Regions from separate parts of the Glutamicibacter nicotianae genome, predicted to be linked through region 1. Evidence: riboswitches for the same ligand, from Rfam matches in the RefSeq annotation. Region 1 holds a riboswitch; the other holds the start of a gene.
The links. A riboswitch is a leader RNA that binds a small molecule or an ion and turns the genes downstream of it on or off. The one in region 1 is predicted to bind S-adenosylmethionine.
Positions count from the first base shown of each region.

Region 2: it holds a riboswitch for S-adenosylmethionine, as region 1 does, so the genes downstream of both, JOE62_RS04840 (O-acetylhomoserine aminocarboxypropyltransferase/cysteine synthase family protein) here and JOE62_RS02595 (O-acetylhomoserine aminocarboxypropyltransferase/cysteine synthase family protein) in region 1, are expected to answer to the same signal.

Region 1 covers NZ_JAFBCH010000001.1:507,747-520,141, reverse strand. The annotation lists gene JOE62_RS02640 (aliphatic sulfonate ABC transporter substrate-binding protein) at 1-348, shown strand, start outside; gene JOE62_RS02635 (ABC transporter permease) at 355-1,182, shown strand; gene acs (acetate--CoA ligase) at 1,244-3,205, shown strand; gene JOE62_RS02625 (BCCT family transporter) at 3,284-5,161, opposite strand; gene JOE62_RS02620 (Fur family transcriptional regulator) at 5,824-6,276, shown strand; gene katG (catalase/peroxidase HPI) at 6,357-8,537, shown strand; gene JOE62_RS02610 (methylated-DNA--[protein]-cysteine S-methyltransferase) at 8,625-9,269, opposite strand; gene JOE62_RS02605 (RNA polymerase sigma factor) at 9,251-9,748, opposite strand; gene JOE62_RS02600 (histidine phosphatase family protein) at 9,864-10,424, opposite strand; SAM riboswitch class I at 10,535-10,646, shown strand; gene JOE62_RS02595 (O-acetylhomoserine aminocarboxypropyltransferase/cysteine synthase family protein) at 10,745-12,118, shown strand; gene JOE62_RS02590 (CoA-binding protein) at 12,118-12,395, shown strand, end outside.
Region 2 covers NZ_JAFBCH010000001.1:960,245-977,385, reverse strand. The annotation lists gene JOE62_RS04875 (FAD-dependent oxidoreductase) at 1-186, shown strand, start outside; gene purU (formyltetrahydrofolate deformylase) at 234-1,076, shown strand; gene JOE62_RS04865 (DUF1266 domain-containing protein) at 1,079-1,990, shown strand; gene JOE62_RS04860 (gamma carbonic anhydrase family protein) at 2,044-2,562, shown strand; gene JOE62_RS04855 (HNH endonuclease signature motif containing protein) at 2,628-4,379, opposite strand; gene JOE62_RS04850 (hypothetical protein) at 5,125-5,448, opposite strand; gene JOE62_RS04845 (cystathionine gamma-synthase) at 5,633-6,838, opposite strand; gene JOE62_RS04840 (O-acetylhomoserine aminocarboxypropyltransferase/cysteine synthase family protein) at 6,835-8,142, opposite strand; SAM riboswitch class I at 8,229-8,319, opposite strand; gene JOE62_RS04835 (LysR family transcriptional regulator) at 8,552-9,493, opposite strand; gene JOE62_RS04830 (DUF1852 domain-containing protein) at 9,616-10,608, shown strand; gene JOE62_RS04825 (methionine synthase) at 10,627-11,667, shown strand; partial or broken gene JOE62_RS04820 (flavin reductase family protein) at 11,648-11,914, shown strand; gene JOE62_RS04815 (ISL3 family transposase) at 12,478-13,755, shown strand; gene cmtR (Cd(II)/Pb(II)-sensing metalloregulatory transcriptional regulator CmtR) at 14,024-14,392, shown strand; gene JOE62_RS04805 (heavy metal translocating P-type ATPase) at 14,389-16,329, shown strand; gene JOE62_RS04800 (type I restriction endonuclease subunit R, EcoR124 family) at 16,565-16,831, opposite strand.

The DNA.
Region 1 (12,395 bases):
CGCGAAGACTTCATCGAGCAGAGCCCCGAACTGGCCCAGCTCGTGGTCGACGCCTATGAGAAGGCTCGCGATTGGGCGGCCGAAAACCCTGGGGAAACCGCTGAGATCCTTGCCGACGTTGCAGGGCTCGAACCAGAAGTTGCCAAGACCGTGATCGAGGAACGCTCCAATCTGGACGTTCCAGCGGTTCCCGACGCCAAATTCACCGGAGTGCTGAGCAACATTGGCCCCACCCTGGTCGCCAGCGGCGATGTTTCCAAGCAGGAATCCGTAGATGAAGCACTAGCAACCCTCGTTGACGACCAGTTTGCCCTCAAGGCAGATGCAACGAAGATCTCCGGAGAGTAAACAGCGATGAGCACCGAAAACGCGGCTGATACCCGCGAAAATCCGACACCTGCCAAGCACAAGGCAGGCATCGCCGCAACGATCCTGCGCGCACCTAAATGGTTGCTTGCGCTGATCCTGCCTCTGGCCACCGTGGCTGTCTGGCAATTCGTCACGGTGAGCGGCATCGTTGCCCCGTGGACGCTGCCGACTCCAAGCTCGGTCGTTGCCGCCGCCTTTGAGCTCCTCGAAGATGGCGATCTTGGTAAGCACATCGGCATTTCCACCCAGCGTGTACTGCTGGGCTTCGCCTTCGGTTCCCTGCTCGGTTTGGCGCTGGGCGCCCTCGTCGGCCTGTCCAAATTGGCAGATGCGTTTCTGGGCCTGAGCATCAGTGCCCTGCGCGCCGTCCCTTCGCTGGCTTGGGTTCCGTTGCTGGTGCTTTGGATGAAAATGGGCGAAGATTCCAAGGTCACGCTCGTGATCATCGGCGCGTTCTTCCCGGTCTTCACCACCGTCGCCTTGGCCTTGCGCCATGTCGATGCCCACCTGATCGAGGCCGCTCGTTCCTTCGGCCTGAAGGGACTGAAGCTACTGCGCACAGTCCAGCTGCCCGCGGTAGTCCCTTCCATCTTCTCCGGACTGCGCTTGGCACTGGCCCAGGCGTGGCTCTTCCTGGTCGCGGCTGAACTGCTCGGAGCGTCGATGGGATTGGGCTTCCTGCTCACCGATTCACAGAACAATGGCCGCCTGGACCGCCTGATCATGACCATCGTGTTGCTGGCCGTCTTCGGAAAAATCACCGATGCCCTGCTATCGATAGCCGAACGCTGGGCGATCAAACGCTGGACCTAGCCCCGGACTAACTAGCACCGGCTGGCAACGCTATCCCGTCCCCCACCAAAGAAAGTTTGCAATGACCACCGAATTGGCAACAACCTCAGCACTTGAATCAGAGGCGGCACGCCAGGAATTCTGGGACGAAGCGGCGCACCTTTTGGATTGGGACACCCCGTGGCACACCACCAGCCGCATCATTCCGGCTGACCCCCAGGCGCAGCGCGGCCCGGAAATTTCCTGGTATCTCGGCGGCAAGCTGAACGCGGCAGTGAACTGCGCCGACCGCCACGTCGCCGCAGGACGCGGCGAGAAGGTTGCGCTGTACTTCGAAGGCGAACCCGGCGACCGCGTTGCAGTCACCTACAAGAATCTGCAGGAGCGGGTTTCCCAAGCTGCCAATGCCTTGGAATCCCTGGGCGTGGTGAAGGGCGACCGCGTGGTCATCTACCTGCCGGTGCTCATTGAAACCATCGTCATCACCTTGGCATGCGCCCGCATCGGCGCCATCCACTCGCTGGTCTTCGGCGGGTTCTCTGCCGAAGCGCTGAAGTTCCGCGTGGAAGACACCAAGGCGAAGGTGCTGGTCACCACCGACGGCCAGTTCCGCCGCGGCACCTCGGTCCCGGTCAAGGACAACGCCGATGCGGCAGTTGCCGGCGAGAACGAAATCGAAAAGGTGCTGGTGATCCGCCGAACCGGAGATGAGATACCGTGGACCGCGGGTCGCGACGTCTGGTGGCATGAGGTGGTTGATACCCAGTCCACCGAGCACATGCCGGAGTTCTTCGACTCCGAGACGCCGCTGTTCATCATGTACACCTCGGGGACCACCGGCCAACCCAAGGGCCTGGTGCACACCACCGGCGGCTACCTGACGCAGGCGGCCACCAGCTACAACATGCTGTTCGCCAATCCAGACGAGTCCCAGCGCGAGCACGATGTGCACTGGTGCACCGCTGACCTGGCCTGGGTCACCGCCCACACCTACGAGATCTACGGTCCACTGGCCAACGGCGTCACCCAGGTCATCTACGAGGGCGTGCCCAACGCCCCGCATCCGGGCCGGCACTTCGAGGTCATCGAACGCTACAAGGTCACCAGCTACTACACCGCTCCCACCTTGGTCCGCTCGCTGATGGGCTGGTTCCCCGACGGCATCCCGGCAGAATACGACCTGTCGTCGGTGAAGATCGGCGGCACCGTGGGCGAAGCGGTCAACCCCGAGGCGTGGAAATGGTTCCGCCAGCAGATTGGCCGCGACACCGCGGCGGGCCTGCCCATGGTCGATACCTGGTGGCAGTCGGAGTCCGGCGCGACAGTGCTTTCCCCATTGCCTACCGATGAGCACTTCAAGCCGGGTTGCGCCGCACGTGCGCTGCCGGGCATTTCGGTGGACATCGTTGACGCCAATGGCCGCAGCATGCCGGCCAACGAGCAGGGAAATATTGTCATTACCCGCACCGGCCCGTCGATGGCGCGTACCGTTTGGGGCAATCCGGCACGCTACTACACCAGCTACTGGGAACAATACGTCGAGCAAGGCTGGTTCCTGGCCGGCGACGGTGCCCGCTTCGATGAGGACGGCGACATCTACATCCTGGGCCGCACCGATGACGTGATCAACATTTCCGGCCACCGGCTGTCCACCATCGAGATCGAATCGGCGCTAGTCACCAACCCCGGTGTGGTGGAAGCCGGCGTCTGCCCCACCCCGGATCCCAAGACCGGACACGCGGCAACCGCCTTCGTGGTGCCGCTGGACAAGACCCTGATCGCAGAGTCGCCCGATCCGGATCTCGCTGCCCGGCAGGCCGAGTTCATCGCCGAGCTTCGCGAGACTGTCGCGGTCCAGATCGGCCCGATTGCCAAGCCGCGTGAAATCGTCCTGGTTCCAGATGTGCCCAAGACGCGTTCTGGCAAGATCATGCGCCGCCTGCTCACCCAGCTGTTCGAGGGCACCACGCTCGGTGATACGACAAGTCTGCAGAATGAGCCGTGCATCCCGGAGATCAACGCGATCTGCCGTGCACGTGGCTAATCGACCAGGCTCTAGCACTTAAATAAAGTGAAGCTTCTTCCCGGATTCGGGAAGAAGCTTCACTTGCTTTGCCGGTAATTACTCCCCGGCAGTTGGCTTCGGACTCTCGCCGTCGCCCTCAGTTTTCTTGCCGTCCTCCACCGGGTCGGCGGTGGACTCAGCGGCTTCAGTGGCAAAGATCTTCGCTTCGGCAGCCTTGCCTTCGGCGGTGACCAAAGGAATTTCGGTGGTCATCAAGCTGAACTGGCTGCCCTCATGGCGGTCAACTGCTTGCCCCACGGAATGCTCGAGAACCTTGCGGGCCACCTTGTCGCGCAGCACCAGCGGATCATTGCTCAAGTCCTTCCACAATGCCACGCAAAGCAGCAGCATCACGATGACGAATGGCAGCGCAGAGACAATCGTGATGTTCTTCAGGCCGGTCAAAGCCTCCGCCGGATGATCACCGCCAGCCAGCAGCATCACCGCGGCCACCGCACCGGTAGCCACGCCCCAGAAGATCACTGACTTCTTGGTTGGCTCTTCGGCGCCGCGTTCGCTGAGCGCACCCATCACGATCGAGGCCGAATCTGCGCCCGTCACGAAGAAGATCGCAATCAGCAACACGGTGACGACCATCAGCACGGTGGCCACCCAGCCGGAGAGCGGCAATCGGCCAAGCATGTCGAAGAGGATCAGATCGAAGTTGATGTCCGGTGCGCCATCGACAATGCTGGCCAGCTTTTCCCCGGTTTCCCCGGCGCGTTCGGCACGTTCCTGAATACCGATTGCTCCACCGCCGAAGATCGAGAACCAGATCAGGGTGACAGTTGATGGAACCAGCAGCACACCGGTAACGAACTGGCGAATCGTGCGGCCGCGGGAAATGCGCGCAATGAACAGGCCTACGAATGGGCTCCAGGAGATCCACCATGCCCAGTAGAAGACAGTCCACGAGGAGAGCCAATCAGACATCGCCACATCGCCAGCCGCCGTGCGTGAAGCCATCTCCGGCAAGTCGCCAATGAAGGCGCCAACAGCGTTGGGGATGACGTTCAGGATGAACAGGGTTGGACCGCCAATGAAAACGATCAGCGCGATGATCACTGCCAGCACCATATTGGTGTTGGACAGCCACTGGATGCCGCGCTCAATGCCGGAAACAGCGGAAGCGACGAACAAGGCAGTAAGAATAGCGATGATGACCACGAGAACGCCGGAACCGACCTTCTCCATCATTCCTGTGGCCTGGATGCCGCCGCCAATCTGCAATGCGCCAAGACCCAGCGAACAGGCCGAGCCGAAGAGCGTGGCAATAATAGCCAAGATGTTGATGGTGCGGCCGCCCCAGCCGTGTATGGCGCGGTCGCCGAAGATCGAGCTGAACATGGCGGAGAACAGCTGCGGACGTCCCAGCCGGAAACTGCCGTAAGCCATGCCCAATCCGACAATGGCGTACATGGCCCAGGGGAAGAGCGTCCAATGGAAGAGCGTAGTGCCCATGGCTGTGCTCAGAGCCTCGCTGGTGGAGCCTTCCACCGTTCCCGGAGGAGGCGACATGTAGAAGTACAGCGGCTCACCCACGCCGTAGAAGACCAGTCCGATGCCCATGCCGGTGGCAAACATCATCGAGATCCACGAAACCGTGGAGAACTGTGGCGATTCACCGTCCTTGCCCAGCGGGATGCGCCCGAAATTCTTCGCTGCTACGACAATAGCGAAGACCGCGAATAATGCGGCGGCGATAACAAAAAGCCAACCAGTGTTGGTGATAACCCAGTCCAAGGCTGCGCTGGAGGCCTTGCCCAGCCCCGACGGGGTGGAGAAACCCCAAATGATGAATGCCAGCGCGATAACGCCGGCGATTCCGAATACCCAATAATCCGTACCGGAAAGGGAGTACTTCTTAGGTCGCCTGTGGCGAACTGAATGCAGTTCCTCGACGAGGTCTACGATTGATTGATCCGTCTGCTTCATTGCGTTCTTCCTTCACTGGTGAGATCCCGTGGAGAAGTTCCAGACGGAATCTGCCCAGCCATCGTTTCTAGAGTCAACGATCGCCATGCAGTGTGATTGATTGCGAATTGCTTTTCGGGTGTCGGTCCGTTGTCTCTAAACCTCGCGTCAGAACTGCCTGAAAGAAACAGCTATTCTGCGCAAATATCCCGCTAAATGTTCCTGCGAAGTGACCCGATTTAGCACGGAATTGACACGATAAATCCAAAATGAGCCTTTTCCAGCATTGTCGACATCTCACCGAGGGTCAAATCAGATCCTTGATTTCACGCCATTTTCTACGTTGGATACGCACTGGATCAAGATGTTTTCGCTGATGCCGCGATCCGTGTGAGCTTCCTCGCCTCACTCGAATTTCCGGTTTCCGCTGCCGCGAAATCCTTACCCGCCTCGAATTACCTCCGAAGTCGGAATGACCTATTCTCCACTTTGTTTATTCGTCTCGAATATCCGGAATTCAACAATTACCTCAGCTTCGATTCCCCTCCGCCAAGGCATGCCTCATAAGGCATACTTCCTGCACAGAAGCTCTTTCGGCGCATTGTTGCCACTCACCAACTTGTAACCTGTAATACATTCGAACTTATCTTGACTCATTCAAAATAAGCGGGCATGCTGGTTACATGACATCAAAGGCAGGGATCGAGCAGGTGCTGAAGGCGGCATCGATGCGGGTTACACAACCCCGCGTTGCGGTACTGTCCGCTGTCGCTGCGCACCCGCACGCGGATACCGAAACCATCATTTCGGCCGTTCGCGAAGGGCACCCCAATGTGTCGCACCAAGCTGTCTACGATTCGCTGAAGCTTTTCACGAAGCTGGGAGTCATCCGGCTGATACAGCCGCAGGGCCATATCGCCCGCTACGAAGCCCGCGTTGGCGACAATCACCACCATGTGGTGTGCCGCCAGTGCGGCAAGCTGGCGGACGTCGACTGCGCTGTCGGCGGCGCCCCGTGCCTGCATGCGTCCAACGATCACGGCTTCAGCATCGACGAGGCCGAAGTGATCTACTGGGGCACCTGCCCTGATTGCCAGGCTGCGAATGCGCAGAAAGATGTCGTAGTAACCCCCTAGATTTGCCATCACGCAGGACTCGTTCCCGCGTGGCGGACATGAACCGCACAATCCCCTAAAAAATCCGGAAGGAAGAGCACATGTCTGAGACGACCGCAGGTCAGTGCCCAGTAGTTGGCGCGGGTCGAGTTCACCCAACCCAGGGCAACGCCAATACCGAATGGTGGCCGAACAAGCTGAACCTGAAGATCCTTGCTAAGAACCAGCAGGTATCGAACCCGTTGGATGAGGACTTCGATTACATCGAGGCGTTCAACGCACTGGACATGGAGGCCCTGAAGGCCGACTTGGCCGAGATCATGACCCAGTCCCACGACTGGTGGCCAGCAGACTTCGGACACTATGGTCCGTTCTTCATCCGCATGGCTTGGCACTCCGCCGGCACCTATCGCTCCCACGATGGGCGTGGCGGCGGTGGCGCAGGCCAGCAGCGCTTCGCCCCATTGAACTCGTGGCCAGACAACGTATCGCTGGATAAGGCTCGCCGCCTGCTGTGGCCGGTAAAGAAGAAGTATGGCCAGGCCATCTCCTGGGCCGACCTGATCCTGCTGGCCGGCAACGTGGCTCTGGAGGACATGGGCTTCGAGACCTTCGGCTTCGCCGGCGGCCGCAAGGACGTCTGGGAAGCTGACGACGACGTTTACTGGGGCCCTGAAAAGGTGTGGCTGGACAACGAGCGCTACACCGGCAAGCGCGACCTGGAAGCCCCTCTGGCTGCAGTCCAAATGGGCCTGATCTACGTGAACCCTGAAGGTCCAGACGGCAACCCGGATCCGCTGGCTTCGGCCATCGACATCCGCGAAACCTTCCGCCGCATGGGTATGAATGACGAAGAGACCGTAGCGCTGATCGCTGGCGGCCACACCTTCGGCAAGACTCACGGCGCCCACGCCGATGACAAGATCGGTCCGGATCCAGAAGCAGCTCCGCTGGAAATGCAGGGCCTGGGTTGGAAGAACGGCCACGGCACCGGCAAGGGTGCAGACACCGTGTCCTCCGGTCTGGAAGTGACCTGGACCTACCACCCAACCCGTTGGGACAACGAGTTCTTCCACATCCTGTTCGCTTACGAGTGGGAACTGTTCGAGTCGCCAGCAGGTGCTAAGCAGTGGCGCCCGGTCAACGGCGGCGGAGCCGGCCTGGTTCAGCCTGCGTTCGACACCTTGGAGAAGCGCGAACCGCGCATGCTGACCAGCGACCTGGCACTGCGCTTTGATCCGATTTACGGTCCGATCTCCAAGAACTTCAAGGAGAACCCGGACAAGTTCGCCGACGCCTTCGCCCGCGCCTGGTTCAAGCTGACCCACCGCGACATGGGCCCGAAGTCCCGCTACTTCGGCCCAGAGGTTCCAGCCGAGGACCTGCTCTGGCAGGATCCGTTGCCGGCTGCTCCAGAAATCACCCTGGGTGCCAAGGAAATCGCCGAGCTGAAGTCCCTGATCAACGACGCTGGCCTTTCGGTGCAGCAGCTGGTTTCCACCGCGTGGAAGGCCGCAGCGACCTTCCGTTCTTCGGATAAGCGCGGCGGCGCAAACGGCGGCCGCATCCGCCTGGAGCCGCAGGTTTCCTGGTCAGTGAACCAGCCGGAGCAGCTGAAGCCAGTAATCGCCAAGCTCGAGGAAATCGTTGACCAGTTCAACGCCACCTCCGAGATCAAGGCATCCTTCGCCGATGTTGTGGTCTTGGCCGGCAACGTCGGTGTTGAGCAGGCTGCCCTGGCAGCCGGACAGCAAGTCGAGGTTCCATTCACCCCGGGTCGCGTTGACGCAACCCAGGAGCAGACCGACGTGGAGCAGTTCGCTTGGCTGGAGCCAGTCGCTGACGGCTTCCGCAACTACGACTCCGGTTTCCTGAACTTGCCTAGCGAGTACCTGCTGATCGACCGCGCGAACCTGCTGGGCCTGTCGGCTCCTGAGATGACCGTGCTGCTCGGCGGCCTGCGTGTCATCGGCAACAACTGGGATGGCTCGAACAAGGGCGTCTTCACCGACACCCCGGGCGCTCTGACCAACGACTACTTCGCGAACCTGCTGGAACTCGGCTTGGAGTGGACCCCGTCGGCTGACGAACAGACCTACACCACCACCGACGGCCGTTGGACCGGCAGCCGCGTGGACCTGGTCTTCGGCTCCAACTCGGAACTGCGTGCTCTCGCCGAAGTTTACGCCTCGGACGACGCCAAGGAGAAGTTCGTCAAGGACTTCGCTACTGCATGGGCCAAGCTCATGGACGCGGATCGCTTCGAACTGCTGACCAAGTAGCCGCTAACTTCTGGCAGATAGTGCTGGGCTGTTGCTCCCCTGATGGGGAGCAACAGCCCAGCACTTGCTTAATCCGGCTATGGGCAGTTAAAAAAGCGTCGCCGCGCTGCCTGCGAAGTCCGGGTTTTCAAGTTTCAGCAGCTCCGTCTTGGCTTGCAGTCCTCCCAGATAGCCGCCCAATGAGCCATCGGTGCGCAGCACCCGGTGGCAGGGCAGCACGATGGGAATCGGGTTGGTGGCGCAGGCTGAGCCGACGGCCCGCACTGCCTTCGGCTTGCCGATTTGCTGCGCGAGTTGGGCGTAGCTGCGGGTCTGGCCGTAATCGATATGTTCCAGTTGAAGCTGCACCTGGCGGCGGAACCGCGTCGAGAGCTGCAGGTCCACCGGGAGCTCGAAACTGTGCCGTGTGCCCGCGAAGTACTCATCGAGCTGCCGGGCGGTCCCATCCAGGCTCGACTTGTCGCGCAGGATGCGCGGGCTGAGCTTTTCTGAGAGCAGCTCAAGTATGCGGTCATGGCCCTCGGACTCGAATGCCACCCGCACCAGCCCGGCATCGCTGCTGGCCAGCAGCAATGAACCCACTGGGCTGTCGACCACCCGATAGGCGACATCGACAAGTTCAAGCGCCCGGGCTTTTTCAGCGAGCTGGCCTTGCAGCGCGTCGAGGGTTTGCATTTCAGCGGCCGTCGCCTGCTGCTGATAATTTTTTTCGTTCATGGCTGCTCCCGCCATAGTTCCTGGTCGTCGAGCCGGACCCGCAGGTTTTTGATCCCGTCGGCACCGGCCCTGCGGGCAGCGGCTTCGCTGCCCGAAAGGATTTCGGCAATTTGCGCGTAGCTCATCCCGCCGAGGTACCGATAGGCCACGACCTGCCTTTGCTTGCCGGGAAGCTGATTCACCTCGTGCCAGAGCTGCAGATTGTCCAACTGCAGATCCGGCCGGTTCTTCCCGGACGCGGGACTGTCCACGTCCTGGTCGATGAGGATCTCCGGCTTATGCTTGCGCAACTCGTCAATGGCCTTGTTCCGGGCAATGCGCACCAGCCACGCCAGGACATTGGCATCATCTGGCAGCTGCGGGTACGCCTTGAGCGCGGCGAGGAAGGTTTCGGACCAGGCATCTTGCGCGCGGTGCTCATCCAGCAGAGCGCGGCAAACACGCAGGACGTTCAGTCCATAGTCTTGGACTATCCGCTCGAATGGTGCTTGCATGCCTCTCCTGGGATTTCGCGACCTGCTGGCCCCTCACCGTGTAAACGCAACGGCCACCTGTTCTGTGAGGTGCGAATGAAGAATTTTTTCATTAACCCCGCTGCCGCACGGATTCCTAGAATGCCACCAGGTCAGATTCACCGGCGAGCTGCTCGAGCCGGGCCAAATCCACCTCGATAATCTCTCCATTCTCCACGCCTTGGGCTTGCCTGGTTCCTGCCAAGGCGTCGCGAATGGTGCGCATGGTGGCGCCATGGCTGACAATCATGATCTTGCGCCCGGCATGCTTGCTGGCTAGGCCCATCAGCGCCGGCACCGCGCGGTTCAAGATGTGCGCACGCGGCTCAACCTGCTCTGCGGCGGCAGCCGATTCCTCGTCGCTGACTTCCGCCATGATCCGGCCTTCCAGCGGGCCGAAACCGCGTTCGATGAGTTCCGGAACTGCGTTGCCCGTCGCTGCCCCGATCTGCTGGGCGATCAGGACGGCAGTTTCCTGGGCACGCACCAAGGGGGATGCCAGAATCAGCGAAAAGTCTTGGCCGATGAGCTTGCGCCCGACCTCGCGAGCTTGCTCGCGTCCGGTTTCGTTCAGCGGGATGTCGGTTTGCCCCTGCAGTCGGCCTGCAAGGTTCCAATCGGTCTGCCCGTGTCGAACCAGTACCAGCGAAGTATCCATGGCTCCAGCCTACCGGTGCCATAGATGTCGAAGAATCTCCGATCACAGGCCCGATACGCAACGTTACGACTCATAGTTGGGTCACGAACGGTCATGTTGCGAAGATTATTACACCATCCCGAGCGGCTGAGAGATCTGGTTCGATGACGCCGCAGCAACCTGCCACATCCGGTGGTTACGGTGCTACCGCCAGAAACGATGCAGCCGCTTACCCGTTGGAGAACGGCAGGAAGCGACATTGATTCCGGGATTCCTGCCTCGATCGCGGCCCGCCCTGCGGTGCACGTGAAACCCCCGTCGACAAGGAGTCGCAAGCCACCATGGCAGATCACAAGTTTGGATTCCGCACCCGCGCCCTGCATGCCGGAGGCACCCCCGATGCCGAGCATGGCTCACGCGCAGTGCCCATCTACCAGACCACGTCGTTCGTGTTCAAAGACGCTGACGATGCGGCCAACCTCTTTGCCCTGCAGAAGTACGGCAACATCTACTCGCGCATCGGCAACCCGACCGTGGCGGCCTTCGAAGAGCGCATGGCTTCGCTGGAAGGCGGCATCGGCGCGGTAGCCACCGGATCGGGCATGGCCGCGGAATTCGTCACCTTCGCGGCGCTGGCCCAGGCCGGCGACCACATTGTCTCCTCCTCGAAGCTCTACGGCGGCACCATCACCCAGCTGGATGTCTCGCTGCGCCGCTTCGGCGTGGACACCACCTTCATCGACTCCAACGATCCGGCCGACTTCGAAGCCGCAATCCAGGAGAACACCAAGGCCGTCTACACCGAGGTGGTGGCCAACCCGTGCGGCGACATCGCCGACCTGAAGGGCCTGGCCGAAGTCGCGCACCGCCACAACATCCCGCTGGTCGTGGACTCGACGCTCACTCCCCCATACATCCTTCGCCCCATCGAGCACGGCGCGGACATCGTGATCCACTCGGCCACCAAGTTCATCGGCGGGCACGGCACCACCCTGGGCGGCGTGGTCATCGAGTCGGGCAAGTTCAACTGGGGCAACGGCAAGTTCCCCACCATGACCGAACCGGTAGCCAGCTACGGCAACGTCTCCTGGTGGGACAACTTCGGCGAATACGGCTTCCTGACCAAGCTGCGCAGCGAGCAGCTGCGCGACTTCGGACCGTCGCTTCCGGCCCAGTCGGCATTCCAGCTGCTGCAGGGTCTGGAGACCCTTCCGCAGCGCATGGACAACCACCTGTCCAACGCCAAGCAGGTCGCCGCCTGGCTGGAATCCGATGAGCGCGTGACCTACGTGAACTACGCAGGCCTGGATTCCCATCCGCAGCACGAGCAGGCCAAGGAGCTGCTGCCCCTGGGCGTCGGCTCGGTCTTCAGCTTCGGAGTGAAGGGCGGACGCGAAGCCGGCGCCAAGTTCATCGAGGCGCTGCAGCTGGCCAGCCACCTGGCCAACATCGGCGATGCCCGCACCCTGGTGCTGCACCCTGCCTCCACCACGCACCAGCAGCTGAGCGCCGAGCAGCTGGTCTCCGCTGGCGTGCCAGAAGACCTGATTCGCTTGTCGGTGGGCCTGGAAGACGTCGAAGACATCCTCTGGGATCTGGACCAAGCGCTGGCCGCTTCGCAGGAAGCTGCCGCCGGTTCCGCCGCGCAGTTCGAAGCACCGGCTTATGACGGTTCCACCTGCGCCTTGCCAACCGCTTCGAAGGGAGCAAACTAATGACTGCCGTTGAAACCACCTGGGAAGGCCCGGGAGCCGCGCAGCGCCTGGAGATCCTGCGCGAGACGAAGACCATCGCCATTGTCGGCGCTTCGAACAAGCCGTCACGTGCCAGCTACTTCGTGGCCACCTACCTGCTCTCCTCTTCACGGTACAAGGTGTACTTCATCAACCCGGTACTCGACGAGATCCTGGGCCAGCCGGTGTACAAGTCGCTCGCCGATCTTCCGGAGACCCCGGATCTGGTGGAGGTCTTCCGCAAGCATGATGACCTGCC
Region 2 (17,141 bases), 450 kb from region 1:
TTGAAGCTGCACACCGCGGCCGGCGGCATCCTGCTGGAGGACGGGGTCGCGGCGGTAGAGGTGCCGGGGTTGTTCTTCGTCGGCTATGGCGCATCGGCCTCGACGCTGGGCGCTACCCGCGCCGGGCGGAAGGCCGCGCTGGCGGCCGCGCGCTATGTGCAGCGGATGCCGGTAAACGCAACGTAGCTCACGGGATTGGCAGAACCTCGCTGGCGGGCGCTACCTTAGAATCCATGAACCAGTACATCGTCACCCTATCTTGCATCGACCGCCCTGGCATCGTCCACGCCATTTCCGGAGGTCTGCTGGGTGCCGGTTGCAATATCACCGAGTCCCAGCAGTTCCTCTCGCCGGAGACCGGCACCTTCTTCATGCGCATCGAGGTCGCCACCGAGCAGTCGCTGGCGCAGATCCGCGCGGGGCTCGCACCGATCCGCGACGACTTCCACATGGCGCTGCGCGTGGATGACGGCGCCAAGCGCACCCGCACCATGCTCATGTGCTCCAAGGCCGGGCATGCGCTCAACGACCTGCTATTCGCCCAGCGTGCCGGCACCTTGCCCATCGATGTGCCGGTGATTGTGTCCAACCACCTGGATCTGAAGCCGATGGCCGACTTCTACGGTGTGGAGTTCGTGCACCTGCCGGTGACCAAGGAAAACAAGTCGCAGGCCGAGGCCGAGCTGCTGTCCATCGCGGAGAAATACGACGTCGAGCTGGTGGTGCTCGCCCGCTACATGCAGATCCTCTCGGATTCGCTGTGCGAGCGCATGGAAGGCCGGGTCATCAATATCCACCACTCCTTCCTGCCGTCCTTCAAGGGTGCCAAGCCCTACCACCAGGCCTACGCCCGCGGCGTGAAACTGATCGGCGCCACCGCGCACTACGTCACCGCGGACCTCGATGAGGGTCCGATCATCGACCAGGAAGTCACCCACGTCTCGCATACCCGCACCGCCGAGCAGCTTGTTGAGCTGGGGCGCAGCGTGGAAGGCCGGACGCTGACCCGCGCCGTGCAGTGGCATGCCGAGCACCGGGTAATGCTTGACGGCCAGCGCACCATCGTCTTCTCCTAAGCATGGATTACGCTGCACTGGCAGTCATCGCCCTGCTGATTGCCGCCTCGGCGTGCTGGCCCTTGCTCAGGTCATCGGGCAAGCGCCGCAAGGCGTTGAACGCCCAGACTCTGCAGCTGCCAGAGCACCATCGGCCGCGCTATCGGCAGTCGCTGGCTGGAAATCCGCTGGCTTTTCCCCTGGCCATGAGCAGCGGCTATGCGCTGTGCCGAGGTGCGGACCTCGATGAGTTCCCCTTCCCTGATGCGGAAGAAGAACGAATTATCTTGGCCGAATCGTGGGGAATCTTCGACACCGAGGATGCCGTGCAGGAGCTCTGGTCCTTGCTGTCCCAGGGGCATCGCTCCGGCTGGCAGCAGTCCCGGGAGCTGGTTAATGCCGGCGGAGCCGCCTTGGCCCAGCACCGCAAGATCCTTGGCAGCCGGGCGCGGACCTCCGAGGAAGCACGCGAAGAATTGCTGTCGCTGCGCCGGTTGCAGCGCAATGAGCGCGGCGTGCAGGAACTGGATTTCCTGGCCTGGGATCTTTCACGCGCCGTCATGGTCGCCCGCTCCGCGGCCACCTGCGGCTTCCTGGATCAACACGTAGCCCAGGACGTCGCCTTGCAGGCAGCGTCATATGCCCAGCAAACCTATGGTTCGTGGGATGAATTCGCGAAGGCATTTGATACCGCGCGCTGGTTCTGGCGCGCGCAGCAGGATAGCGCGCTGGATGATGCCCACGACGCGCATCGAACGCAGGTGCTCACCAGCGCTGAGGGCCCTTTCGTACAAGTGGATTTCGCCGCATCGGTACCGGCCAGCCAGTTGCTCCTCCTCGACGCCGCGCGGGAACTGGGACTGTCGTTGCGCGCCGAAGAAGAGGACCGGGACTGGCAGCGTGCGCTAGTGGCTGCGGCCCACTCGCGGACTTGAGATCTTCGGTAGCGAACTCGCTGTAGCAATGCTTGGCCATTACAGTAGGTGAAATGACGCACATCATTACCATTGGCGGCGCGACCCCGAAGGTCGGCCAGGACGTTTTCGTAGCCCCTACCGCCACCTTGAGCGGCGATGTCGAGCTGGCTGACCGTGCCAGCGCCTTCTACGGTGTTTCCGTGCGCGGCGATTCGGCGCCGATTCGTGTAGGCGAAGGCACCAACTTGCAGGACAACGTCGTGCTGCACGCCGATGAAGGTTTTCCTTGCACCCTGGGCGCGGGCATCTCGGTGGGCCACTCGGCAGTGGTGCACGGCGCCAGCGTGGGCGATGGCTGCCTGATCGGCATGAGCGCCACCGTCATGAACGGTGCCGTAATCGGTGAGCAGTCGCTGGTTGCCGCCGGTGCGCTGGTGCTGGAAGGCACGCAGGTTCCGCCGCGTTCGCTGGTTGCCGGTGTCCCTGCCAAGGTCCGCCGCGAGTTGAGCGATGAGGAAGTCTCCGGCTTGAAGACCAATGCTGACCACTACCTCGTGCTGGCTGCCAAGCATCTGGAAGCCAACGCCTAAAGTTTTCAAGGTCCTGGAAGCGCATTGCTTCCAGGACCTTTCGCTTTATGCACTGTGCGCGTCGTTCAAGGCTCGGCGATTTCGACGTCCAGCAACCCAGCACGCCACCGCATTGTGGTCTCCTCCGCCAACGCCTCAGCCTCCAACGCTTCAGCCGGAGTCATGAAATACGTGTTGACCCGCAACTTCTGCTCAGGATCCAACTCCGGAGGCAACAGCACCATCGGCCGGCTGCCAGGGATCTTCACCGCATGGAACAGCCCGCAATGCCTGGCCGTATGGTGAATCAAGCAATTCAACACCGCAGACTTGATATCGGTCCGTCCGCCCTTCTCCCACGGATCCAGATGATCCGCTTCGCATCGTTGTGCTGGCATGCTGCACCCAGGATAGGAGCACCCCCGATAAGCCGCCCGCAAGGCACGCACTTGCGCCTTGGAGAACAACCTCTGGGTCCGGCCCAGATCCAAGGGCAGGCTCTTGCCGTTGAGCACCACCGGAAGAACACCGGCTGTGCACAACGCTGTCCTGGCTTCGCCCGGGGAGAGCAGGATCCCCGAGGACGTCACCGCGAAATCCTCGGCTTGCTCCTGCATCTTCTCCCAATCAAGGATGATGCTCACCTGCGCGCCGGCAAGCCCCGCCTGCTGGTCCGGCGGGCTCCCGTTCGGTTTACGATCTGTCATCAACAAAGCCATGAAGCCAACGAGCCGCCGCCGCTCGGGTTTCAGATCTTCCCATTCACCGCTTGCCGGCTCCGCTTCTGTTGAAGCATCTTCCGTCGGTAGTCCATCTTCTTCGGAATGGAGATCCTCGTTTTCCGGGTGGATGTCCTCTTCTTCGGAGTGGTGATCATCTTCGTCCGGCGGGTCATCCTCGATATTCTCGGCGGAGTCATCGTCCGGTCTGTCTTTCGCCCAATCCGGCTTGCTGTCCTCATCATCCCAGCTACTGGTTTCCTCACCGGTGAACTGGGCATCCACGTCCTTCAATCCCTGCCGGTTGCCGGCAACCGTGGAAGGATTATCCAGATTCGCGAAATACGCCTCGATATAAGCAGACTGCGAGGGCAGAACACGGAAGAGGTATTCAACCAGGCCTTTGCGCATCCCGCGCTTGAAGATCCCGATCCCATCCAGCAGGGCCTTCAGCGGGCGCTTGCCGGCCTTGACCTGCGCGACCAGGTCGTTGATGTGCTTGCGCGCCGATTTCGGCTCCGACCGCAGGAACGCCGCGGACTCGGCCTGCAGCTGCTGTTTCTTCGCTTCGGCCGCTTTCCCTTCGCCCAGGTCCTTGCGCACCGAATGCAGCTTCATCGCCGCCGAGGCGACCAGCCGCGGATCGATGCCCGGGTCTTCGAACTGCACGGCGAGTTCGGGCAGCCATGGTTCCGTTGGTTCTCCTGCTTCGTCTACGCCGCCGAGCAGGCAGTCGGCCTGCACCAGCCGGGCAGTGGCGGTGCTGCGCGGGATATCGAGCCATCCGGTCATCAGTCCTTTGGCATCCTTGAAATGCGTGCGCCCCGTGGTGGTGCGCCCCTTCGCCGCGTCGATTTCCTCGATGGTGGGGTCGGGCCCGAGGTCCGTGATGGCCTGGAAGGATTCCTGGTCCAGCTTGTGGGCACCGGTGCTGCGCAGTGCGGCGGCCGCGTGGACCTGGGTGCGGGTGAGTTCTTGGGTCGTGTCTTCGGTGAGCAGCGCGAGATAGGCGGCTTGGCCTGCGGTGAGTCCCGCGTGGGCCAGGCGCCGGGTCGCTGAAGCGGCCAGCGCTTTGGCGTTGGCCAGGTCCTTCAGTGCTTGCGCGATGTCTGTGCTCATGGGAACCAGCATGCGCCCGAAATGCCGTGCCGCGGGCATGCGCGTGCGGACTGTGGACAAGTCTAATTATCTGCTCCCACTGGCAACCACACCTCGCAGGTGGCGATGCTGAGGTTCTGGGCCCGATCGGGCACAGTGGCAGTGGATGCCACGAGTCAATGCAATGCCAACGGAGCCCGATGCGATGGCTCATTCCTCGACCCACACGGTCCGGAGCAGGCGTTAAATACGCTAGCCCGGCTCGTCACATCTCCGGAGGACTGCCGGGCCTACTTTCGAACGCTACTGCCTTCGACAATCTCATTATGGCAACTCGACCCGAGCAGAGTCCACACAGGGTACTTACCTCGTCACGACACCGGACTACCGCCGGATTCGGACACTCCTCGTTGGGCCCATCTTCCACGAGTAGTAGTCCCGCTGAACCTGCTCAGCCGCAGGGAAGCAACAACAGAGAATAACCCGTGTGATCGCACGGCGATACCATCTCGAAAACGGTCGTTCTCTTGCTCTCCCAGACATTTCCAGTGCGACCTAAGAGGCCAATAGCGGGGCGGTACGGTGACCCTCCTGCTGACAACCAAGCACGTGGCCGTCAGCTCTTGGAACACTTGATTTCTATTGGTAGCCAATCGTCCAGTATCGCGTCGCCAAGTGTAAGAATTCCAGATTCTGGAATAGCCCGATCAAATATTGGTGCGGGGTTCCGCCGCCTTTGGATTGCGGCGCCAACCCAATTGCTTTGCTAAACCAGACGGTCGCTTGCCGAATAGGCGTTCTGGTTCCTACTGGCGGCACGCTGCGGGGCACCTGCCATCTTGACCAGCCCTGCAATAATAAGCACGTCCAACACCACTAGCATCAGCACGGAACCGTGCGCTGCCAACCACATCATTTCGGAATTCGGAAGCATCTGGCCCGGGTCCACACTGGATTCCGTTTCCATGTGGCCGATTGCGGTGCTGTCGGCAATCTTCCACAGAACAAAGAAGGCCAGCACCGAGATGTTCAAACCAAGCATGGCCACTACGCCCACGATGCCGAATGCTTTCATTGGAATTTGCGACACGTTTGGCTCCCCGGGATGCAGTCTTCATTCTGGACCACCGATCACGGTGACCGGAGATCTTCACTTCCAGAACCCAGTATTCCCTGCCTGACGTACGCCGCAGGTGCGAATCGCTGAGTGACACCGACGTTAAACGCCCGCGCGGGCCTTCCTGTGCGGAAGGCCCGCATGCAGCTACGGCAGGTCAAGCGGTGGCCAGGCTGCGGTGTTGGACGTTGGCTGCCGCGGTAGCCTTCGCGGCTGCGGCCAGCCCGCGTTCCAGATCGGCAATCAGGTCCTCGGGCTCCTCGATGCCCACCGAGAGGCGGACCAGATTGGCAGGGATTTCCAGCGGGGTGCCGATCAGCGACGCGTGGGTCATTTCGCGCGGATAGCAGACCAGTGATTCCACCCCGCCCAGGGACACCGAAAGCTGGAAGTATTCCATGGACTCGGCGAAGGCACGGGCCGCGGCCTCATCGGCCAGCTGCAGCGAGAGGATCCCGCCGAAACCGCGTTGCTGGCGCTTGGCCAGCTCGTGGCCCGGGTGGCTTTCCAGTCCGGGATAGTAGACGCGGGCAACCTCGGCGCGGTCATCGAGCCAGCGGGCCAGGGTGGATGCGGTGGCGCAGTGGCGTTCCATGCGCAGGCCCAGGGTCTTCAGCCCGCGGGCGGCCAGGTAGGAATCCTGCGGACCGGAGACCGCTCCCCCGGCGAACTGCTGGTAGCCGACGGCTTCGGCCAGCGATTGGCCGCGGTGCAGGTGGTCTGCCACGATGACCGCGCCGCCGAGAACGTCGGAGTGTCCCCCAATGTACTTGGTGGTCGAGTGCACCACCGCGTGCGCACCGAAATCCAGCGGCCGCTGCAGGTATGGGGTGGCGAAGGTGTTATCCACCACCAGCAGGGCGCCGTGCTCGGCGGCGATGGCTGCCCAGCCGGCCAGGTCGGCGATGCCCAGCAGCGGGTTGGACGGGGTCTCCACCCAGAGCAGCGCGGTGTTCGGGCGCAGCGCGGCGCGCACCGCATCCAGGTTGGTGATGTCCACTGCCGAGGAGCTGATCCCCCATTTGCCGTGCAGCTTCGAGATCAGCCGGTTGGTGCCGCCGTAGCCGTCGGCGCCCAGCACGATGTGGTCGCCCGGTTCCAGCACTGCGCGCAGCAGCGCGTCTTCGGCGGCGATGCCCGAGGCGAAGGAGAACCCGGCGGCCCCGCCTTCCAGCGCGGCGAGCTGGGATTCGAAGCCGTTGCGGGTCGGGTTGGAGCCGCGCGAGTACTCGTGCCCAGCGCGCAGCACGTTGATGCCGTCCTGGATGAAGGTGCTGGTCTGGTAGATCGGCGGGATCACCGCACCGGTGTGCGGGTCCTTGTGCTGGCCGGCGTGCACGGCCAGGGTGTTGAAGCCGCTCATGCGAAGCTCACTTCCTTGGTGTCGGCGGTGGTCGCGGCCAGCGCGAGATCCAGCGATCGGGTGATATCCACCAGCAGGTCGGCCGGGTCTTCCAGTCCCACCGACAGGCGCAGGGTGGAGGCGTTCAGCCCGGCGGCTGCCAGCTGCGCTTCGGAGAGCCGGCAGTGCGTCATGGTGGCCGGGTGGGCCACCATGGTGCGGGTATCTCCCACATTCGCGGCCAGGCTGATCAGCTTAAGCCCGTCGATGACCGGGGAAACCAGGGATGGGTGGGCCAGCTCGATGGCCAGCACGCAGCCGGTGCCCTTCGGCGCCAGCGCCCGGGCCAGCTCGTGGCTGGGGTGCTCGGGCAGCGCAGGGTGGTGGATGGCGGCAATGCCCGGATACTCGGCAAGCGCGTCGATCAGCCTGGTGACGCTGCGCTGCACGTGGGCGGCGCGCACCGGCAGGGTCTCGATTCCGGCGAGGATGCCTTGGGCGCTGGCCGGTGCGAGGGTCGGGCCCAGATCGTGCAGGAACTTGGAACGAACCAGCATCGCGTAGGCCGCCGGCCCGTGGCGTTCAAGCAGCGAAGTGCCATTCAGCCGCTCGCGCGGGGCGGCAATCTGCGGCCAGCGGGAGGAATCGGAGAAGTCGAAGGTTCCCGAATCCACCACTATCCCGCCGAGCACCGAGCCGTGCCCGGCCAGTCCCTTGGTGGCCGAGTGCACCACGATGTCCGCTCCGAGTTCCAGCGGGCGCACGTTCAGCGGGGTGGCCAGGGTGTTGTCCACCACCACCGGGATGTTGCGCTCGTGCGCGATGGCCGCAATGGCCGGGATATCGGCCACGGTGCACAGCGGATTGGAAACGGATTCGAAGAAGAACGCCCGGGTGTCCGACTCGATGGCAGCTTCCCAGGCGGCAGGATCAGCCTGGTCGACAAAGCTGACGCGGATCCCGAAGTCGGCGAAGGTGTCGATGAACAGGTCCACGGTGCCGCCGTAGAGCGAGGAGGAAGCCACAATGTGCTTAGGTCCCTGGGCCAGGGCCAGCAGGGACAGGGCCACGGCAGCCTGCCCGGTGGCGGTGGCCACCGCGTGGGCCCCGCCTTCCAGGGCAGCGACGCGCTGCTCGAGGATGGACACGGTCGGGTTACCGGTGCGCGAGTAGGTGAAGCCGGCCTGGCGCAGCGCGAACTTCTCGATCGCTTCGGCATGCGACTGGAATTGGTAGGCTGCGGAATTGTGCAGTGGCGGCAGCATCGGGCGGAAGTCTCCGCTCGGGCGGTATCCTGCGTGGACCGCGTCGGTTCCTTGGCTCATAGCTCCTCCTCGATTCTCTGCGAGGGAGTGCACCGATTGGCATCGTGCGGCGGCACGAAGCACAGCGCGAAAACGCGTTCGGAACTGCTCCATCGTTCCTGGCATTAGCACCTTTCGGTTTCCCGATGGTTGCTGCGACGTCAACGAGCCAGATCTCTTAGTCGCTCTTGATGGTTTGTTGTTCTTCCATGGTTGGCCATGGGCTGCGAGGGGTGCAAGCGCTATCGGGCGGCCGGCTTCATACAAGGCCGCCAAGCTTCATATGTCGTGCACTTGTCATGATGACGCGGTGGCTGGCGCCACTTTATGACGCACCAAAATGAGAAAAACCCCGAGACTTTCAAGGTTTTTCTGGAAGTTTATGACGATGGAGCGGCACTCGATGACCGAGAGTTACGCTGTTGGCGGCTCAGCCGAGCACTTCCACCCCGAAGCTGGCCACCACTGCGCGGACTTCTTGCAGGTAGCGCTGAGCCTGGTCGGTGAGCGGGATCGCGGCGTGATCGATCCAGCCGATCTCGATGCGCTCATCGATGTCCAGCGGGATGGCAACGATGGATGGATCCAGCTCGTCGCTGATGATGCCGGTGGAGATCGTGTACCCGCCCAGGCCGATCATCAGGTTGAAGATGGTCGCACGGTCCGAGACTTGGATTTCCCGCTGGCTGGAGCGTGTGGAGAGCACTTCCTCGGCGAAGTAGAACGAGTTGTTCGCGCCTTGATCGAAGGTCAGCCGAGGCAGGTTTTCGAGGTCTTCGAGGGTGACCTGGTCACGGGTGGCCAGCGGGTTGCTGCGCGATACGAAGATGTGCGGGTCGGCGAGGAACAGCGGGTGGAACACCAGGCGGGATTCGCGCAGCAGCTTGTCGATGACTTTCCGGTTGAAGTCGTTGCGGTAGAGGATCCCGATATCGCTGCGCAGGGTTCGCACGTCCTCGATAATTTCCTCGGTGCGCGTCTCGCGGAGCGAAAACTGGTACTCCTCGGCCCCGCTGGCCTGGACCATCCGGACAAAGGCATCCACCGCAAAGGAGTAGTGCTGGGTGGAGACGCCCAGCAGCCGCCGCGCGGCGGGGCGGCCGAGGTAGCGGTGCTCAAGAAGCTCCACCTGCTCGAGCACCTGCCGGGCGTAGCCGAGGAATTCTGCGCCTTCAGCAGTGAGCGTCACTCCCCTGGCCGAGCGCATCAGCAAGGTGCGTCCCACCCGGGATTCGAGTTCCTTCATCGCCGCCGACATGCTGGGCTGCGCGACGTAGATGAGGTCGGCGGCAGCCGAGATCGACCCCTCGGAGGCGACCGCCACAAAGTAGCGCAGCTGCTGGAGCGTCAATCCATTCGAAACCTGAACCATAGTTTGAGTCTATATGAATCCATAGTTATATCGAGTTACCTGATATCAAGAATCACCCTGCATGATTGACGCAACGACTTCCCCTCGGCCTGTCCAGGCCTCCCAAATACAGATTGGCCATCATGGCAGACGCATTAAATTTCAGCATTAGCACCACAAGATTCGACGAGAATTACTCCCCTTCTGCGAATTCTCGAACCACGACAAACTTCGCCAATTTGGCGCGCGGAGAGCGTCGCGAAGAGAACCTTCGCAATGCCCTGACGATGATCAACCGCCGTTTCAATTCCCTGGCTCACTGGGACAATCCCCAAGGTGACCGCTATACACTGGAATTGGAAATCATTTCCGCAAATGTACATTTTTCTGCCAATAATACCGATCAGGAATTTCCTCTTTTAGAAGTGCTTGAAACCACGATCGTGGATAAACTCACGGGTACCCGGTCCCAGGGCATGGTCGGCAATAATTTTTCTTCCTATGTCCGCGATTACGACTTCAGCGTGGTGCTCCCAGCATCGTGTAATGACAGCGGAGCCCCGGTGCTTCCGGAGGATTTTGGCGATCTCCATGGGCAGCTCTTCCAGCATTTCTTGAACTCACAGGCGTACCGTGAGCGTTTTGCCCAGCTGCCGGTGGTCTGCATCAGCGTCTCGACTTCCAAGACCTATTTCCGCACCGGCAACAGCCATCCAGTGCTTGGTTTGGAATACCAGCAGGATGAAAATTCCTTGACCGACGCGTACTTCGGAAAAATGGGTTTGAGCGTGCGCTACTTCATGCCACCAGGCGCTGTTGCCCCGCTGGCTTTCTACTTCCGCGGCGACCTGCTCAACGATTACACGAATCTGCAGTTGATCAGCCTGATCAGCACCATGGAGACGTTCCAGAAGATCTACCGCCCGGAGATCTACAACGCCAATTCGGCGGCACCGGCTGTGTACCACCCGAGCCTTGGCGCCGAAGATTTCTCCCCCACTCGCGTCTTTTATGACCGCGAAGAACGAACTCAGTTGGGCAAGATCCAAGGCAAGTTCACCGAAGAGCATTTCATCATCCCGAATCGCCAACTGCTCGATCAGTGGTCCGCTTCCTGCCCGGCACCCGTCGCCTAAGATTCCGAAAGATAACTCATGACTTCCCCGCTTATCCCCACGTCGATTGTCGGTAGCCTGCCCAAGCCTTCATGGCTTGCCGAACCTGAAAAGCTTTGGTCCCCTTGGAAGCTTGAAGGCGAGCAATTGCGCGAAGGCAAGCATGACGCCATGCGCGCTGCGGTCCTCGAACAGGCCCAGCGCGGCATCGACATCATTGCCGATGGCGAGCAGTCGCGCCAGCATTTTGTCACCACGTTCATTGAGCACCTGAGCGGTGTTGATTTTGAAAAGCGTGAGACGGTGCGCATCCGCAACCGTTACGACGCGAGCGTGCCTACCGTCGTCGGTGCCGTTGAACGTGAAAAGCCGGTATTCGTTCAGGACGCAAAGTTCCTGCGTTCCTGCACCGACAAGCAGATCAAGTGGACGTTACCTGGCCCGATGACCATGGTGGACACCTTGTACGATGCTCACTACCGCAGCCGGGAAAAGCTGGCGTGGGAATTCGCGACCATCCTGAACCAGGAAGCCCGCGAGCTCGAGGCCGCCGGAGTGGATATCATCCAGTTCGACGAGCCTGCCTTCAACGTCTTTTTTGATGAGGTGGCCGACTGGGGCATCGCTTCCCTGGAGCGCGCCTGCGAGGGGCTCAAAGCCGAGACCGTGGTCCACATCTGCTTTGGCTACGGCATCAAGGCGAATAATGACTGGAAAGCGACTCTCGGTGCCCAGTGGCGCCACTACGAGAAGTCCTTCCCGCTGTTGCAGGCTTCCTCCATCGATACCGTTTCGCTGGAATCCCACCACTCGAATGTCCCGCTGGAGGTCGTCGAAATGGTGCGCGGCAAGCGAGTGATGCTTGGAGCCATCGACGTGGCCAATGACGCTGTGGAAACTCCCGAGGAAGTGGCGCAGACCCTGCGCAAAGCTCTCGAATATGTCGATGCGGACAAGCTGATTGCCAGCACCAACTGCGGCATGGCCCCGTTCCGCCGCGATGTGGCCTTGGCCAAGCTCAGTGCGCTCAGCGCAGGGGCTGGCATCCTGCGCGAGGAGCTTGTTGGTGCCCGCGTCTGAAGTGACAGAATCGGCGACACCATCGTTGCCCGCGGATGACTTCAAAGCGATCTTCCGCGGGCACCCCGGTGGCGTCAGCCTGATAACCGCCGATGCCGGCGACGGACCGGTTGCTCTCACGGCAACGTCCGTGGCCTCGATCAGCGTTGATCCGCCATTGCTCGTCTTCTCAATTTCTGCGCTGTCCTCGGCGACCAAAGTGCTGACCGGCGCAACATCTCTTATAGTTCACAGCTTGGATGCGCATTAGCCCGGTGGTTTCATGGCAGGCGCGTCATTAACAGTCATTAAAACGAAGAAGTGATCCGGACTTGGGATAATAGGAGTGTCGAGCTTCTATTCCACCGAAATCAAGGATGACCTTTTCAGGCTCTTCACAATTCAGAGTGTAAACCGGGCCTGAACCACCGGCCTCCAACATCGACCGTGTCAAGCCCCGGGTTTGGTAGAGGCTCCTTTTCTTGTTTTTCCTACGCGGCTTCCGCGAGCGTGCCAGGCCTTCCCATCCACTGTTGATGAACATCCGCCGGCGACCTGTACCCGAGTGCCGAATGCAGGCGCTGGGAGTTGTACCAGCCAACCTGGTTGGGTCCCCGAAAAGTAGTCCAGTGACTATGTGAGTACTCGTGTCCGACAATGGACACAGGAGGAATCACGGAAACAATGGCACGCAGACACACACCAGACCAGGTCATCGCTAAAGTGGCTCTTCGATTTTTAGCGTGGTGACCCCAAAATAAGTAAGGCTCGCAGTCCTCTGCGAAGATGGATGTCGACTAAAACAAATTCATCTGCAAGGAACTACGAGCCGTGTTCAAGGATACCGGTGGAATCGATGCTGCGTCGATTCTGTTGAACCTCACCGACTACCGCGTCATCGCCGCGACCCACGAATCTTCCGGGCGACAAGTACTTGTCGAACCCATAGCGACCGAAGCTGCCTGCCCTTCCTGCGGGGTGCTGACCACCAGGATCCAGGCCAGGCCGGTACACCGGGTCAAAGACCTGCCAGCCGGCGGTCACGACCTGCAAGTCCTGGTCCGCAAGCGGCGCATGGCCTGCCAAGAGCAGGCTTGCGAACGGCGGTCCTTCGTGGAAACCACCGAGCAGCTGCCGTTCCGGGCCAGGATCACCGCCAGGCTCTCCCAGCAACTGGTGGACGAGATGCGTTGCGAGCTGCGCGCGGTCTCCCGGGTCGCTGCCGCGCACTCCGTTTCATGGCCAACGGTCATGGCCCGGCTGAACATCGTCGGTGAGCTGGTCGGGAACGTGGACCGGATGTTCATCCGGCGCCTGGGCATCGACGAGCACCGTTTCCGCAAGGTCCGCTCCGCGCGCGGCCGGACTGGGAAAGTGGTGCGGATCGAGCCGTGGTCCATCGTGTTCACCGACCTGGATACGGGGAAGATCCTGGATATCGTGGATGGCAGCCGCGGTGCGGCGGTGAAGAGATGGTTGAAGGCCCGGCCAAGGTATTGGCGTCAGCGGGTGCAGGTCGTGGCGATCGACAAGTCTTCAGAGTTCCGCAAGGCGGTGCGGGACACCTTGCCCAAGGCGAAGATCAGCGTGGATCATTTCCATGTGATTGCCCGGGCGAACCTGATGATCACCCAAGTGCGCCGGCGCCGCTCGCACGAGGTGCACGAGCGTCGAGGCAGGAGCACAGAACCGGCTTACAAGTACCGCAAATTATTGACCTGCAATCTGGAGAACCTGTCGATCAAGCAAGTGGAACGCCTCAAATTGATCCTTGAAACGGATCCCGAACTTGGAGTGATCTATGGGATCAAGGAACACGTGAGGGACCTGCTGCGCGCCACGGATGTTCACGAGTTCCAGGCGAGGTGGGCGGTGCTGGAGAAGTCGGTAAAAGCAACGAAAATGGTGGAGGCGAAATCACTGTTCAGGACGTTGAGCGCGTGGCGCAGGGAGCTACTGGTGTTCGTGCGCACCCGGCTGACGAACGCCCGGAGCGAGGCAGCGAATCTAACGGCGAAGAACCTGAAACGCATTGGCCGGGGTTATCGGAATCATAGTCATTACCGGGTTCGAATATTGTTGTATACGGCGGGGCTACGGCCCTGCTGAGCATCCTGCGCCACGCTTAACTTTTAAGAGCCGTCAAAGAGGCACCGAGAACTCCTGGAGTCTCCGGAGAAGAAAGAGTTCGAGCATGTCCCGAAAACGCTAGTTCGCTCTTTTGGTCCTCCACGGTATCGGCCCCTAGTTTCGGGAATCCGTTGGCAGCACCATCGCGCCATTCGATCACTCAGCTCGGATGGCACGAGGGTTCATCCCGAAAACGACCGATTTTGGGCGGTGCCACTAGTACATCAAGTGCTGTATAGTACATCGTATGATGAACATTGAATCACGGATCGATGCGATGAACCGGCTTGGCCGCGCCATGGCCGACCCCACCCGGTCACGCATCCTCCTGTCCTTGCTGCACGAACCCGGATACCCAGCGGAACTTGCCCAGGCCCTAGGACTGAGCCGCGCCAACGTTTCCAACCATTTGACCTGCCTGCGCGGCTGCGGAATTGTCGTGGCGAAAATGGAAGGCCGCAAAACCCGGTACGAAATCACCGATCCTCACCTCACCACCGCCCTGAGCGCCCTGGTTGACGTGACGTTGGCCGTCGATGATCAAGTACCTTGCCTGGACTCTTCCTGCCCTGACTGCGCCACCAGCGCCGATCGAGAACACGAGGAGCAAGCATGAGTTCCGCCTGCGGTTGCGATTCACCGGAACCCACCGAAGAATTCGAAGAGGAACTGCCCTGGTGGCGGGATTGGCACGTGCTCGTCCCCATAGCCTCAGGCGTTTTCTTCCTCGCTGGGCTCGTCCTTGAATGGAGCACCCACGGCGAAAGCGCAGCCATCGTGGCCTTGGTGCTGTTTTGGATCGGCCTGCTGCTGGGCGCTTTTACCTTTGTGCCCGGCGCCCTGCGAAACCTGTTCACGAAACGGAAACTCGGCATTGGGCTGCTGATGACCATCAGCGCCACCGGTGCGGTCATCCTCGGATATATCGAAGAAGCCGCAGCCCTGGCATTCCTGTATTCCATTGCCGAAGCCCTGGAAGACAAAGCCATGGACAGGGCACGCTCGGGCCTGCGCTCTTTGTTGAAGCTCGTCCCGGAAACGGCCACCGTCATCCGTGACGACGCACCGGTCGTGGTCAGTGCAGCAGAGATCAAGATTGGCGATGCCCTGCGCGTGAAGCCTGGTGAACGCTTGGCAACCGATGGCGTGGTCAGCCAAGGATCAAGCAGCTTGGACACCTCCGCTATCACGGGGGAATCAATTCCCGTGGAAGTAACCGTAGGCGACCAGGTTGCTGCTGGTTCCATCAATTCATCCGGCGCGCTAGTAGTCACTGCAACGGCAAACGGCACGGACAACTCCCTGACCACGTTGGTGAGCCTGGTCGAGCAAGCCCAGTCGGAACGTGGCGAACGGGCACGGCTCGCTGACCGCATTGCCCGCCCGCTGGTTCCCGGTGTCATCGTCCTGGCCGTACTGGTTGCTGTGCTTGGAGCGATCTTCGGCGATCCCGAAACCTGGATCACCCGCGCACTGATCGTGCTGGTCGCAGCCTCGCCTTGCGCGATGGCCATCGCCGTTCCTGTCTCCGTTGTTTCCGCCATCGGAGCTGCCAGCAAGTTCGGTGTCATCATCAAAAGCGGAGCAGCCTTCGAACGGCTTGGTTCCCTGCGCCGCATCGCGGTAGATAAAACTGGAACACTCACACGCAATCAGCCAGTGGTCACGCAAGTCGAGACCGTTGATGATGCGACTCGCGAAGAGGTGCTCGCCGTTGCTGCCGCCCTGGAACAGCACAGCACCCACCCTCTAGCTACGGCCATCACCGCAGCAGTACCCGCGATCCCGGAGGCAGCGGCGGTTAAAGAAGAGCCAGGACACGGCATTACCGGCGTCCTGGATGGTGTTCAGGTCGGGGTCGGCAGTCCTCGATGGATTGCCCCAGGATCGCTTGCTTCCGCTGTTGAATCCATGGAGGCCTCCGGGCAAACCTGCGTCATGGTCACCCGTGCAGAGCAGGTCATTGGCGTGATCGGCGTGCGCGATGAACTACGCCCTGAAGCGGCCGAGGCAATTCGAGACCTGCATAACCAGGGAATCGACGTGGTGATGCTCACCGGCGATAACTCCCGTACTGCCCACGCGCTGGCTTCAATCGCCGGTATAGACACCGTTCATGCCGAACTGCGACCTGAAGACAAGGCCCGTGAAATCGCTTCGTCGGTGCAGCAGGTTCCTACAGGGATGATCGGTGACGGGATCAACGATGCCCCTGCCTTGGCTAGCGCTACCGTGGGGATTGCGATGGGCGCTACCGGTGCCGATGCCGCCATAGAATCAGCCGACGTAGCCTTCACCGGCCATGACTTGAGACTGATCCCGCAAGCCTTGTCCCATGCCCGACGGGGCCGAGCGATCATGAATCAGAACATCGTTCTGTCAATGGCGATCATCGTTGTCCTGCTGCCCTTGGCTATTACCGGAGTGCTTGGATTAGCCGCGGTAGTGCTGGTTCACGAGGTCGCAGAAGTCATCGTGATTGCCAACGGCCTTCGTGCTGCCCGTATCCACCGCAAGCAGCTCACCCAGCAGCCGGGCAACGTCCTGCATTAGCGCTGGTTTCGTTGCCGTTGAAGGCGGGGCACTATTTCCACCGGGAAATTAGCGCCCCGCCTTCAACCATCTAAAACCAAAGTGGGTGGTGCTGTGCGGTGCGCCATTTTTAACGGTGATAAACCGCCAATTGAAACTAACAGTCATACGCCGGGGATTCCTGGTTCTTGGTTGTCTGGTCAAAAACGACCGATTATGGGACGGTCAGTGCGCCACCGTCCGACCTCAGCCATCCCTATCTTTTCGAGACCAACCCAAAGAACCTCTCAAAGAACTCCCCAAGCTTCTGCACCACCCGCCGTTTCTTCTCCCCATGGTTCTTCTCCTTTGAAAAACGAGACACCGGAGGCAAGACCTTGGTGATCGCTGTTCCCGAGGCCCGAATGCTTCCCTCACGGAACGCAGCATCGATGAACTGGGCTGTTTCTTCCGGCTTCAAATTCTCCGCAGCGATGATCTCGCCCAGTTCCTTCTCCCGCTGGGCTTCCAAGTATGCAGTCACCGGACCCTAGACCTGAGAAGCTATATAGTTGCAAATTTCTTCTTCCTCGGCACCAAGATTTACGGTTCTTGGCGGTGCTTAAGCTGACCGGTGGTACTGCTCGTGGACTCGATCCATAACCTTTCCGATACCCCGGCAGCAGACATACTCACTCTTGGAAACGATGCTGCATTAACGGTAAGGAAACGGCTATGCGCCATCGCTGAAATTTGTGTATCCGACGCTCATGCGGGGTCGTGTTTGTTGCGCTACTGTACAAGTTGCTTAAAGGCTTCAGTTCACGATCTCAAAGTGGTAGCGTCCGCGGTAT